One region of the Streptomyces sp. NPDC004647 genome, then DNA from elsewhere that is predicted to be linked to it. Evidence: riboswitches for the same ligand, from Rfam matches in the RefSeq annotation. Region 1 holds a riboswitch; each other region holds the start of a gene.
What was found. Region 1 has a riboswitch for cobalamin ahead of ABZW18_RS22130 (CbtB-domain containing protein). Riboswitches for the same ligand answer to the same signal wherever they lie in the genome.
Positions count from the first base shown of each region.

Region 2: linked by a shared signal. The riboswitch ahead of metE (5-methyltetrahydropteroyltriglutamate--homocysteine S-methyltransferase) and the one ahead of ABZW18_RS22130 (CbtB-domain containing protein) in region 1 are both predicted to bind cobalamin.
Region 3: linked by a shared signal. The riboswitch ahead of ABZW18_RS01100 (cobalamin biosynthesis protein) and the one ahead of ABZW18_RS22130 (CbtB-domain containing protein) in region 1 are both predicted to bind cobalamin.
Region 4: linked by a shared signal. The riboswitch ahead of ABZW18_RS24120 (ribonucleoside-diphosphate reductase subunit alpha) and the one ahead of ABZW18_RS22130 (CbtB-domain containing protein) in region 1 are both predicted to bind cobalamin.

Region 1 covers NZ_JBEXKU010000050.1:48,893-52,226, forward strand. The annotation lists gene ABZW18_RS22120 (arpA protein) at 1-211, opposite strand, end outside; gene ABZW18_RS22125 (histidine phosphatase family protein) at 780-1,349, opposite strand; cobalamin riboswitch at 1,485-1,640, shown strand; gene ABZW18_RS22130 (CbtB-domain containing protein) at 1,726-1,893, shown strand; gene ABZW18_RS22135 (CbtA family protein) at 1,906-2,694, shown strand; gene ABZW18_RS22140 (ABC transporter ATP-binding protein) at 2,867-3,334, opposite strand, start outside.
Region 2 covers NZ_JBEXKU010000026.1:70,763-74,096, forward strand. The annotation lists gene metE (5-methyltetrahydropteroyltriglutamate--homocysteine S-methyltransferase) at 1-1,859, opposite strand, end outside; cobalamin riboswitch at 1,994-2,146, opposite strand; gene ABZW18_RS14280 (helical backbone metal receptor) at 2,299-3,018, shown strand.
Region 3 covers NZ_JBEXKU010000002.1:47,596-50,929, forward strand. The annotation lists gene ABZW18_RS01090 (inorganic phosphate transporter) at 1-886, shown strand, start outside; gene ABZW18_RS01095 (hypothetical protein) at 922-1,173, shown strand; cobalamin riboswitch at 1,448-1,579, shown strand; gene ABZW18_RS01100 (cobalamin biosynthesis protein) at 1,818-2,849, shown strand; gene ABZW18_RS01105 (cobyric acid synthase) at 2,846-3,334, shown strand, end outside.
Region 4 covers NZ_JBEXKU010000059.1:20,843-24,176, forward strand. The annotation lists gene ABZW18_RS24120 (ribonucleoside-diphosphate reductase subunit alpha) at 1-1,783, opposite strand, end outside; cobalamin riboswitch at 1,972-2,109, opposite strand; gene ABZW18_RS24125 (YbdD/YjiX family protein) at 2,434-2,661, opposite strand; gene ABZW18_RS24130 (carbon starvation CstA family protein) at 2,658-3,334, opposite strand, start outside.

The DNA.
Region 1 (3,334 bases):
GCGCGTGAGGGGCGATCTTCGCGCACTCGAGTCGTAGTGCATCGTTCAGGGAGGAACGAAGGAAGTTGGGCAGTACGCTGCATCCATCCGTCTCCAGCGCGCGCCGGGTGCGAGAAATTACGGACTTCCAGTCCGCACCCTCCGGCTCCGACAGGGGATAGCGGGCCGTGTCCACCACCCGCTCAAGCATCCGAGCTGCCGATGTGCTCATGAAGTTCCTCTCCACGCGCAAGCCCACCGCCCCGGCCCCCGGACATCCCGGGCCAATTCGGTGATTCCTGTCTTCGACGCCATGCAGCGTAAGCAACATGATCCACACACTGTCAAGGGCGCCACCGCCCCCAACAAGCCTGCGCCCGCAGTGTCTTACCGCCCTTCTCGCGAACCCCAGACGGGTTTAGCACATTCATTGCTCGCCATTCATGGCTCCGAGGTTGTCTGTGACACGCGACACTGAACGGTCCTCAACAAGACAGACAAAACTGGTATCTGACTGTTAGCCACCCGGACGAGCCGGGGCCGTACGACGATTGAGAGCGGCGCGAAGTGAGCTGCTCCCGGAACGGGAAATGCATCCAGCGCTCGGCACGGAACCGGACGCGGCTAACGGCAGGGACACGTTTCAACGCCCCAGGCCCGGCACACCACGGCACGGCACGGCACGGCAGGTGACGGTCAGCAAGGCCTCGGACAGGTGGGTGCGGTACGGAACGGGACAGATGCCCCCTGCACCACAGACTGCGAGTTGAGTTGACCGACCCGGGAGACCGCGGTTTGTTTCAACGCCCTGCCGGGGACAGGCGCAGATTCCACCGGCCGAGCCGTCCGCTGAGTTCCACCGCTGCCAGCGGTTCGACGTCCAGTCGCCAGAACGTCTGCGGCGGTAGGCCCAGCGCATGTACGAGGGCCGCCCTGATCACGGTCTGGTCGGCCACCACCAGCACCCGGCCCTCCTCGACGGCCGGCCGGCAGTCGAGCCACGACCCCACTCGGTCGCGGAGGGCGAGCAACGATTCTCCGCCGTGCGGGGCGGCAGCGGGGTCGGCGAGCCAGGCCGCGACCGCCTCCTGCTCCTGAGCGGCGACCTCGTCGAGGGTCCGGCCACGCCACCGCCCCATCGAGCAGGCCGCGAGTTCCGGAGCCGTTACCGCGGTCAGCCCCATCGCCTCGGCGGTCTGCCGGCATCTCAACGACGGTGCGGCGTAGGTCTGCCGTACGGCGGGCAAGGACGGGGCCTGCTGCCGCGCCCGGAGCAGGCCGCGCTCGTCGAGAGGGGCGTCGTCCTCGAAGCGCACCTCGCGCCGGGTCGCACCGGCTGCGGCCGCCAGCAGGGTCATCCGTACGGTCATCCCCCCGCCTCTCTTTCCAGCGCACTCCGGCGCATCCCGTTCCGGCGCACTCCGGCGCATCCGGCGCATTTCGCGGAGCGATCGTAGTCACAGTGCCGCCGCTGCGCCCGACGGGGGCTTGGCCGCGCCCCACGCAGGGCGGTACGGTCTGGAGGTTCATGCGACGGGGCGACGGAAGTCCGGTGAGAATCCGGGACGGTCGCGCCACTGTGTGCCGAGCAGCCGAAACACCCTGGATCGGGTGGTACGGCTGCCGGTGAGTCAGACCCCGCCTTGTCGCGCATGCTCCACCGAATGGGACGCGTGTTCCCCAGGGAGGTTCGCTGTGGCTCTGACCACCGCTTCCAGCTCCACGCCCACGACTGTCACAGCGCCTCTGCCGCTCAAGGCGATCGCGCCCTGGGCCCTCTTCTTCGGCGTGCTCATGATGGTTCTGCTCTACTTCGTCGGTGCCGAACAGGGCGCGACGGCCTTGTTCTCCGGCGAGGGTGTCCACGAGTGGGTCCACGACGGACGCCACCTGCTCGGCTTTCCCTGCCACTGATCCGGCGGAGACATGAACCACATCACCGTCAGATCCCTGCTCGTGCGCGGCATGATCGCAGGTGTCGTCGCCGGGCTGCTCGCGTTCGGACTCGCCTATCTGATCGGCGAACCGCACGTGGAGGACGCGATCGCCCTCGAGGGACAGGGCCACCACACCCATGGGGCGGCGGCCGCCACGCATGCGCACGAGGTCGAGGTCGAACTGGTCAGCCGGCCGGTGCAGTCGACTCTCGGCCTGGCCACCGCCGTCCTCGTCTACGGCGTGGCCCTGGGCGGTATCGCCGCCGTCGTCTTCTGCTTCGCGCTGGGCCGCGTGGGCCGCTTCAGCCCTCGGGCCACGGCTGCCCTGGTCGCCGGTGCGGCCTTCGTCACCGTTTCCCTGGTGCCGTTCCTGAAGTACCCCGCCAACCCGCCGGCCGTCGGTGATCCCGGCACCGTCGACCAGCGGACGATCCTGTACGTACTGATGATCGTCCTCAGCATGCTGCTGGGGCTGGGCAGCATCTGGCTGGGCCGGCGCCTGGCCGCTCGGCTCGGCGCCTGGGACGCGTCTCTGGCCGCAGGCGCGGTCTTCGCGCTGACCGTCGGTGCCGCATTCGTGTTCCTGCCGGCGGTCGACGAGGTCAAGTCCGACTTCCCGGCCGACCTGCTGTGGGGCTTCCGCCTCTCATCGCTGGCCATCCAGGCCCTGCTGTGGACGGCGTTCGGCGTTGTCTTCGGCAGGCTCGCCCAACGCGTGCTCAACCCGAGCCCGTCACGCGAAGGCGTCATTCCGCCGTCCGCCGCACCCGTCGGCTGAGGCGACTGACAGACACGACCGAGGACCCGCCGGGAGCACCCGGCGGGTCCTCGCCGTTATGCCCGCCTTCCACACCAGGTCACTCGGCCGGTGGCGATCCTGGTTCCCGCCCGCCTCTCCCGGCGCGCCTCTCCGGCGCGCCTCGTTCATGGCCGCGACCGAGCGCGTCCCCTCAGGAGTCGAGTACGAGCAGTTGGGCCTCGTCCTGTTCCCACCCGACGCACACGTCTGCGTCGAGGTCGCGCGGGGCCCGCGGACCCGCCGAGAGTTCGCGGACCATCAGGTCCTGCCCTCCGGCACGCAGGCGGTGACGGAGGGTGGCGCCGAGGTTGGTGGAGGACACCACCCGGCCGCTCGCGCTGTTCTCCGCGCGTACCGCCGGGATGAACGCCATGTGCTCCGGACGGATGGACACCGCGTACCGTTCGCCTACGGCTCCGCGATCCCTGACCCGGCCCACGCCCAGTTCGCCGAGGTCGACGACGGCCACGTCGTCCGAGCGTTCCATGACAGTGCACGGAAGCAGATTGGTGTCGCCGAGGAAGTTGGCCACCCAGTCGGTCACAGGATGCGCGTACACGTCCTCGGGAGCGCCCTGCTGGACGATCTTCCCGTCCCGCATCACGACGATCCTGTCCGA
Region 2 (3,334 bases), on a different contig from region 1:
AGCAGTTCGCGCAGCGCGGGTTCGTCGACCTGGATGACGGAGGTGCCCGCGGCCTCCAGGTCGGCGATCTCGTCGCGCAGGGCGAGCGCCACCTGCCGGGCGGTTTCGGCGAGCGGCTGGTCGTCGCGGACGAAGGACCACGCGAGCATGGTGACCGGCCCGGTGAGCATGCCCTTGACCGGACGCTCCGTCAGGGACTGGGCGTAGCGGATCCAGTCCACCGTCATGGGCGCGGGCCGGGACACGTCCCCGGCGAGGACCGGGGGCCGGACGTAGCGGGTGCCGTAGGACTGGACCCAGCCGTGCCGGGTGGCCAGGAAGCCGTCCAACTGCTCGGCGAAGTACTGCACCATGTCGTTGCGTTCGGGTTCGCCGTGCACCAGTACGTCCAGGCCGGCCTTCTCCTGGAAGCCGATCACATCCCGGATCTCCTGGGCGATCCGCTCCCGGTAGCCGTCCTCGCTGAGCCGCCCGGAGCGCAGCCCTGCCCGGGCGGCGCGCAGTTCGGCGGTCTGCGGGAAGGAGCCGATGGTGGTCGTGGGAAGCGGCGGCAGGGCGAGCCGGGCGCGCTGGGCGGCCGTCCGCCGCTCGTACGGCTGCGGGCGCCGGGTGTCGGCGTCCGTGACGGCGGCGCTCCTGGCCCGTACGGCGGGGTCCTTGGTGAGGGCGGAGCCCTCGCGGGAGGCGAGCGCGGCGCGGGCCGCGGCGAACTGCGGGGCGACGGCCTCCCGGCCCTCGTCCAGGGCGCGGGCGAGCACCGAGATCTCGGCCGTCTTCTGCCGGGCGAAGGACAGCCAGCGGGTCACCTGAGGGTCGAGGTGGCGCTCGGCGGCGGCGTCCAGCGGTACGTGCAGCAGCGAGCACGAGGGCGCGGGGTCGACCCGCTCGGCAAGACCCAGGAGGGTGGCGAGCGTGCCCAGTGCCTTCTCCAGGTCGGTGGCCCAGATATTGCGGCCGTCGACGACACCGGCGACGAGGCGGCGGCCGGGCAGTCCGCCGTTGGCTGCGAGCGCGGCGAGATTCGCCGCGGCCGGTCCGGTGAAGTCCAGGGCCAGGCCCTCGACAGGCGAGCCGACGAGCACCGGCAGCGCCTCGCCGAGCGCGTCGAAGTACGAGGCGACGAGCAGCTTGGGCCGCCCGGGTACGGCGCACAGGTCGCGGTAGGCGCGCGCGGTGGCGCCGAGTACCGAGCCCGGCTGGTCCTGTACGAGTACGGGCTCGTCCAGCTGCACCCACCCGGCGCCTGCCTCGGCCAGATCCGCCAGCAGCGACGCGTACACCGGAAGCAGCCGGTCCAGCAGGGTCAGCGGCTCGAATCCGGCGTCCGCGTCCGGGCCCGGCTTGGACAGCATCAGGAAGCTGACCGGGCCGAGCAGCACCGGCCGGGCGGTGTGCCCTTCCTCCCTGGCCTCGATGAACTCGCCGGTCTGCTTGCGCGAGTCGGCGGTGAAGACGGTGTCCTGGCTCAACTCGGGGACGAGATAGTGGTAGTTGGTGTCGAACCACTTGGTCATCTCCAGCGGCGGCACCTCCGAGGTGCCGCGGGCCATGGCGAAGTACGTGTCCAGCTCGCCGAGCCCGGCGGCCCGGTGCCGGGCCGGAACGGCTCCGACGGCCCAGGCGGTGTCCAGCACATGGTCGTAGAGGGAGAAGTCGCCGGTGGGGATCTCGTCGATGCCCGCGTCCCGGAGCTCCTGCCGGGCGGCGGCGCGCAACGCGGCTGCCGTGCACAGCAGTTCGTCCTCGGTGGCCCGCCCGGACCAGTAGCCCTCGACGGCCTTCTTCAGTTCCCGGTCGGGCCCCTGCCGCGGGTAGCCGTGCAGGGTGGCCCGCACGCGTGCGGTGTTCGCATCGGTCACGGAACTCTCCTTCGCGAGTTCTTGAGCGACCTCGGGAAGGCGGATGGGGGACAGGCCCATGACGCCCTGCCACCGCCGACCCGCCCTCGAGGTCCCGGTTCGCCGCACCCCATGGCCGGGGCGCGGGCAGTGGCAGGTCTTCGGACTCGCGGGCGCGCCTTCCCCATGACGAGGTACGGCACCTACTGGCCGTCGCTTCCCGGACGTCTGGCGTCCAGTGCTGATGACGGCGGTCGTTCCCACTCACCGCTGCGGGGCAGTCCCGGATTTTCACCGGGTTCCCTCTTGCGACGCTCCCGCCTGGCGGGCGGGGCGAACCAGCTGCACGGCCAGCGTACCGCCGCACCACGGACCCGGGATCAGCCGCTCGGAATACGAACGGGATGCCGGCCGGGATGCGTACGGGTGCCGGCCGGTCCGGCGCCGTAGGGTCGCCGGTATGCGCGTCGTCTCGCTCGTCCCCTCGCTCACCGAGGCCGTGGCCGTCACCGCGCCCGGGCTGCTGGTCGCCGCGACCGACTGGTGCAGCCATCCGTCGGATCTCGACGTCGTACGGGTCCGGGGCACCAAGAACCCGGACGTGCCCGCGATCGTCGCCCTCGCTCCGGACCTGGTGATCGCCAACGAGGAGGAGAACCGGGAAGGCGATCTGGCCGCGCTGCGGGACGCGGGGCTGGATGTCCTGGTCACCGAAGTCCGCACCCTGGAGCAGGCGTTCGCGGAGCTGGAGCGGGTCCTGGTCGACGGCTGCGGGCTGGCCCGGCCCGGCTGGCTGGCGGAGGCGGAGGCCGCCTGGCGGGACGTACGGGCTCCGTCCGAACGCCGGACCGCGATCGTGCCGGTCTGGAGGCGGCCGTGGATGGTGCTCGGCCGGGACACCTTCGCGGGCGATTTGCTGGCCCGGCTCGGCGTCGAGAATGCGTACGCCGGGCACGCCGACCGCTACCCGCGCATTCCGCTCGAGGAGCTGTCCGCGGCGGGGGCCGATCTCGCCGTTCTCCCCGACGAGCCCTACCGCTTCACCGTGGACGACGGTCCGGAGGCGTTCCCCGAGCTGCCGTCGGCGCTGGTCAGCGGCCGCCATCTGACCTGGTACGGACCGTCGTTGGCCGAAGCGCCCGCGGTGCTCGGCGCGGCGCTGCGGGCAGCTCGCGGCTGAGCGGCCGCGCACGTGGGGTACGGCCGGCGGGCTGCCGGCGCAGGACAGCAGGACAGCAGGACAGCAGGACAGCAGGACAGCGGGACGGCAGGACGGCGGGACGGCGGGACGGCGGGACGGTGGGGCAGCGGAACAGCGGGACAGCAGGACGGCAGAGTGACGCGGGCGGATCCGTTGGTCACCCGGTGCCGGATGGCCCATCCTGGATCTGGCGGGACCGTCGCGAGGCCGGGCCCGCAGGATCGAAGCCCGGTTCGCCCGACCAGGGACGCAACCGCACGTTCGGAACGGAAAGGGGGATGGGGGAGCGGCTCCG
Region 3 (3,334 bases), on a different contig from region 1:
CATGAAGGTCCTGATCCCGGCAGTGGCCGCGCCTCTCGTCGCCGGGCTCGCCGCCATGGCCGCGACCCGGCTCACCTACCGGATCGCCCGGAACCGGGACGAGAAGGACACCGCCAAGGGCTACCGCGCCGGGCAGATCGCCTCGGCTGCACTGGTCTCGCTGGCCCACGGCACCAACGACGCGCAGAAGACCATGGGTGTGATCACCCTGGCTCTCATCTCCGGCGGCGTGGTCGCCCCACAGGCCGACCCTCCGACGTGGGTGATCGTCTCGGCCGCCGTGGCCATCGCGCTCGGTACGTACCTGGGCGGCTGGCGGATCATCCGCACCATGGGCAGGGGCCTCACCGACATCCAGCCGCCGCAGGGCTTCGCCGCCCAGACCGGCGCCGCGACCGTCATCCTCGCCTCCTCGCACCTCGGCTTCGCGCTCTCCACCACCCAGGTCTGCTCCGGCTCGGTCATGGGCTCCGGCCTGGGCCGCAAGGGCGGGTTGGTCCGCTGGTCCACGGCCGGCCGCATGGTCGCCGCGTGGGGGCTCACCTTGCCTGCCGCCGGTCTTGTCGCGGCGGCCGCCGCACTGCTGGCGGGCCTGGGCAATTGGGGCGTCGCCGCCGTCGCGGTCCTCGCGCTCGCCGCGTGCGGCACGATCTGGTGGTTCGCCCGCCGCAATGCGGTGGACCACACCAACGTCAATGAGGACGGGACCGCGGAGCCGGTCGGCGTCATCACGGCCGGCCTTCGGACCGTCGCCCCGCCGCAGTCCCGCGGCGCCGCGCACTCCGCCGGCTCCGCGCCCGCTTCCACCGCCGAGGCCGAGCCCGCTGCCCTCGCCGGCGACACGGCCGACCCGCACCAGCCCGCCACCGTCAAGGCCACGGCCTAGCCCAGGCCTGAGTCCGGATAAGGAAAGCAACCGCCATGGACATCGACTGGGCAGCACTCGGCCAGGTCTTCGGCGTCAGCCTCGTGGTGACCGTCGGGATCGTGGGCCTGTTCACCCTTGGGATCGTCGGCATCTCCCGCAAGCAGCAGGGCCTGCCGCAGCCGGACGGCACGGCGGCCGTGGCCGCGACCGCCGGCGCCACATCGCTCGCGCGCACCGGGGCGTACGCCTGCTTCGGGCTGTGCGTTGCCGCCGTCGCCTACGGGATCCATCTGATCGTCGCCTGACCGCGGGACGTCCCACCGCACCACGGGGCCGGAGTGCCGAACGGCGCTCCGGCCCCGCGGTGCTGTTGGACCACCGGCCGCCCGGACGGCCCGGCGTCGGTCACTGACCGAGCCGACTTTTCGATTCTTCGATCAGCACTTTCCGGCTCGGAGCCGACTCGACGCGGCGATCCGGCCCGTGTGTGGGCCTTCGCACACTCTCCCGTCGCAGGTCAAAGGCAAGTTGACGGGCTCCCCGGGGCGTGGTGGACTGCCGGAGCCAAACGGCGGCAGGAGAGGAAGCCGGTGCGAATCCGGCGCGGTCCCGCCACTGTCACCGGGGAGCGCTCCCCCACCCGAGAAGTCACGGCCCGTACAGACGGGTTGGAAGGCCGGGGGATGCGCCGATCCGGGAGCCAGGAGACTCTCACCGCCGGCTACGTCGAACCAGGGCGCGGACCCTGAGTGAGGACATGTCGCCATGCCCGGCCGCCGCCGTACACCCCATCCGTCCCCAGGGCATGTTTCAGGAGCCCCCTCCGGCCCACGATGCTCCTCCGCCATCCGTACGGGTGATGGGGCTGCCCCCGGGTCCGGGCGGACGGTGCGCAGGGTGGACCATGCACCCGTGCCACCCCGCCGAGGCGTGACGGCGATCTGATCCGATGCGTACCGATCACGCCTTCGCGTGCGGTGCCGCCCTCGGCTTCGCCGGCGACCTCGTCGCGGGCGATCCGCGGCGCGGGCACCCCGTGGCCGCCTTCGGACGGGCCGCGGCGGCCGTGGAGCGCCGGCTGTGGCGCGACCACCGCGGATCCGGCGCGCTGCACACCGCGCTGTGCGTGGGCGGCGCGGTGGCCGTGGCGGCCGGACTGACCCGCGCCGTACGCCACTCCCCCGCCGCCGTCGTATCGCTGACCGCCGCCGCCACGTGGGCCGTACTGGGGGGCGCGTCGCTGGGCCGTGAGGCGCGCGCCGTGGGAAGTGCGCTGTCCGCCGGGGACGTCGAGGTGGCCCGGGAGCGGCTGCCGCACCTGTGCGGCCGGGACCCGTACGCCCTGGACGAGCAGCAGATCGCGCGCGCCGTCGTGGAGTCCGTCGCCGAGAACACCTCGGACGCGGTGGTGGGTGCGCTGGTCTGGGGCGGCGTCGCGGGCGTGCCGGGCCTGGTCGGCTTCCGCGCGGTCAACACCCTCGACGCGATGGTCGGTCACCGGTCGCCGCGCCACCTGCGCTTCGGCTGGGCCGCGGCCCGGCTCGACGACGTACTGGGCTTCCCCGGCTCACGGCTCACCGCCGCCCTCACGGTGCTGGCCGGGCCGGATCCGCGCGGCTCCTGGCGTGTACTGCGCCGCGACGCGCGCAAGCACCCCAGCCCGAACGCCGGACCGGTCGAATCGGCATTCGCCGGCGCGCTCGGAGTCCGGCTCGGCGGCACCCTCGCGTACGCGGGCCGGACCGAACACCGGCCCGTACTCGGCGCGGAGAACCGGCCGGTGGCCTCAGCGGACATCGACCGTGCGGTGCGGCTGTCGCAGCGCGTCGGCGCGGCCGCACTGGGCGTCTGCCTGGCCGGACGCCTGCTGTGCGGCGCACTGAGCGCGCGGCGGGCGCGGCGTACGGCGTGGGGCGGCGCCGCTGCCGTACGGGACCCGGGTGCCCGGCTCGTTCCGGGCGCAGGGAAGGGGAAGCGATGAGTGGCACGAGAGGCGGAAGCCGCCCCGGTGGCGGGCTGTTGGTCGCCGGCACCACCTCGGACGCGGGGAAGAGTGTGGTCACTGCGGGCATCTGCCGGTGGCTCGCCCGCAAGGGCATCTCCGTCGCACCGTTCAAGGCCCAGAACATGTCGCTGAATTCGTTTGTGACGCGCGAGGGCGCGGAGATCGGCCGGGCGCAGGCCATGCAGGCGGCGGCCGCGCGGATCGAGCCGACGGCGCTGATGAATCCCGTGCTGCTCAAGCCGGGCGGCGACCGCAGCAGTCAGGTCGTGCTGCTGGGCAAGCCGGTCGGTGAGATGAGCGCTCGCGGGTACTTCGGGGAAGTCGTGGCCCCGGGGAAGGCGCCGTCGGCCGCGGCGGCCGGGCGGGCGGAGCCGTACGCGAGCCGCCAGGAGGAGCTGCTCGGGACCGTGGTGGCGTGCCTGGAGGAGTTGCGGGGCACGTATGACGCGGTGATCTGTGAG
Region 4 (3,334 bases), on a different contig from region 1:
GCTCCGCGACGGCGTCCGGGAAGTGGTCCGGGTGCAGAACTCCGCGCGAGGCACGGGTGGAGGACCAGGCCGGGTGCGGCCCGTGCCGCTCGGCCAGGTCGCAGGAGGCCTCGTACGCCGCCAGCATGATGCGCTCGGCGATCCGCGTGGAGAGCAGGGTCGCCTCGGGGGAGTCGAAGGGCAGCTTCAGCTGGAAGAAGACGTCCTGGAGGCCCATGACGCCGAGGCCGACGGGCCGCCACCGCCCGTTCGACGCCGATGCCTGAGGCGTCGGGTAGAAGTTGACGTCCACGACACGGTCGAGGAAGGTCACGGCGGTACGGACGGTGGCGTCCAGCCGCTCCCAGTCCATCTCGCCGTCGGGGCCGAGGTGCGCGCCGAGGTTGACCGAGCCCAGGTTGCAGACGGCCGTCTCGCCGTCGTCCGTCACCTCCAGGATCTCGGTGCAGAGATTGGAGGAGTGGATGACCTTGCCGGGTTCGGCCGTCTGGTTGGCGGTCCGGTTGGCGGCGTCCTTGAAGGTCATCCAGCCGTTGCCGGTCTGCGCGAGGGTGCGCATCATCCGGGCGTAGAGCTGGCGGGCCGGGACCCGCTTGTGCGCCAGGCCCGCGGCCTCCGCCTCGCGGTACGCGCTGTCGAACTCCTCGCCCCACAGGTCGACGAGGTCGGGCACGTCCACCGGGGAGAACAGCGACCACTCGGCGTCGGCCTCCACGCGGCGCATGAACTCGTCCGGGATCCAGTGCGCGAGATTGAGGTTGTGGGTGCGGCGCGCGTCCTCACCGGTGTTGTCGCGCAGCTCCAGGAACTCCTCCAGGTCCGCGTGCCAGGTCTCCAGGTAGACACAGGCCGCGCCCTTGCGCCGGCCGCCCTGGTTGACCGCGGCGACCGAGGCGTCGAGGGTGCGCAGGAACGGCACGATCCCGTTGGAGTGCCCGTTCGTGCCGCGGATGAGGGAGCCGCGGGACCGCACGCGGCTGTACGGCAGACCGATGCCGCCCGCGTGCTTCGACAGCCGCGCGACCTGGTGGTAGCGGTCGTAGATCGAGTCCAGCTCGTCGAGCGGCGAGTCCAGCAGATAGCAGGAGGACATCTGCGGGTGCCGGGTGCCGGAGTTGAAGAGCGTGGGGGAGCTGGGGAGGTATTCCAGCCGGCTCATCAGCCGGTAGAGCGCGGTGACCTCGCCGACCGCACGGTCCGGGCCCGCCGCCGGATCGAGCGAGGTCTCGGCGAGTCCGCAGGCCACTCGCAGCATGAAGTGCTGCGGGGTCTCGATGACCTGACGGGTGATGGGGTGGCGCAGCAGGTACCGGCTGTAGAGGGTGCGCAGGCCGAAGTAGCCGAAGCGGTCGTCGGCGCCGTCGGCGATGGCGACCTCGACCAGCGTGTCGAGCCGGGCGGCGTGCAGCCGTACGAACTCCGCGGTGCCGTCGGCGATCAGACCTTCGCGGTGGCCGACCTCGACCGAGGCGGTGAAGCAGTCCGCGCCCTGACCGGCCGCCTCGTCGGCGATGGCGCGGGTGAGCAGCCGCGCCGCGAGCCGGGAGTACTCGGGGTCCTCCGAGATCAGACCGGCGGCGGCCTCGGTCGCCAGTTCCCGCAACTCGGCCTCGTCGGAACCCGCGTGGCGGCCGCGGAGCGCGGCTGCGGCGACCCTGCCCGCGTCGGTCGCGGGCAGATCGGCGGTGAGGTCGGTCAGGGTACGCAGCAGCGCGGTGCCGGGGCCGTCGGTGACGGTGCTGTCCACGACCGCGGCGGAATCCGTGGCGGATTCGGGTGACACAGGCTCCGTGTCTGCCGCAAGCGGTGCGGGCGCGATGGTCACGTGGTGCTCTCCCTCGCTCGGCTGGGGCCGCGAGGGGTGCTCGACGGGCGCATGCGGGCGTACCGCACCCAGGGCAGGGCAAGCACACCGCGCAGCGTCCACCGGCCCAACCCGCGAGGCCCGGACGATTGGTCGCCCGGCTCGGTCGAGCAGGGCAGGCTGCCGGCAGGTCATCGGACTAGGAAGCACGCGAACATGCGCACTTCATACCGTTGCGGGACAGTTCCGGATTCGCACCGGATTCCCCTGCGTGGACAGCGAGCACGAGCATACATCTTGTGTTGCCGACCGCGTGCAACACCACATGTAGTGTCGTGACTTCGGGGGTGCGGTTTGCAGGGGAACACTTGTGGTACAGGTGGCAGGCCGCCGCAGCACGGGGAAGCGGGCGCCTTGCACGGTCAGGATTTCCTTTCGGGATGTCTGCGCGGGCCGGTCGGCCGGTGCTTCACGGCCTTGACTGCCGTACGCGTGCCCGAACGATGCCGGCGCCCGGCCCCCGTGCGGGCGGGTGCGCACGGGGAGCGGAACGGACAGCGGGCCGCCGCCCCGGTCCTGGGGCGGCGGCCCGCTTCCATCCGTACCGCGTGCGGCGTATCGCGTGCCGCTCAGCAGCAGCGGAAGCCGTCGCGCGGATCGGCCTCCCGCGCATCGGTGCGCTGCCGCTCGAAGTCCCGCCGGGTCAGCACCTTTGCCTCCGGGTCGCAGGTCCGCGCATGGGCGACGTACCGGTCGTACGCAGCCTCGCCCGACGCCTCGCGCCAGAACCAGCGGATCCGCGAGACGGCCCTCCGTACGGTCCGGGCGCGCCCGGCCCTTACGGTCCCGGCACTCACACCGGCCCCCCGGAGACGGGAGCGGAGTCGGAGTCCGGGGTGTCGTCCTTCCGGATCCCGCCCTCGCTGCCGACCCCGGCCGCGACCAGTTCGGCCTTCTCCTCCTGCGTGGGGATGAGCCCGGCCGGGGCGACCAGCTTCGACTCGACGTAAGGCGTCTCCTTGAGCTGTGTGGCCTCCGGGTTGCGGACCGCCTTGATGCACACCCGCGTGGCGTCCGCGATCACCACGACGATCAGGATCGCGAACAGCGCCGCCAGGACGCCGTCGACCGTGGTGTTGGTGACCACGGTGTGCATCTCGTCCATGTTCTTCGCGGGCGGCAGCACCTTCCCGGCATCGATCCCGGCCTGGGCCGCGTCACGCTGAGCGAAGAAGCCCACCCGCGGGTCTTCGGAGAAGACCTTCTGCCAGCTCGCGGTGAGCGTGACGGCCGCGTCCCAGGCCAGCGGAACCGCCGTCACCCAGGCCCACTTGAGCCGCCCGGACTTGACGAGCAGGGTGGTGCACACCGCGAGCGCGACCGCGGCCAGCAGCTGGTTCGCGATACCGAACAGCGGGAACAGCTGGTTGATGCCGCCCAGTGGGTCGTGCACGCCGACCCACAGGAAATAGCCCCACGCGCCGACCACGACCGCGCTGGCGGACCACAGGCCCGGCTTCCAACTGACGT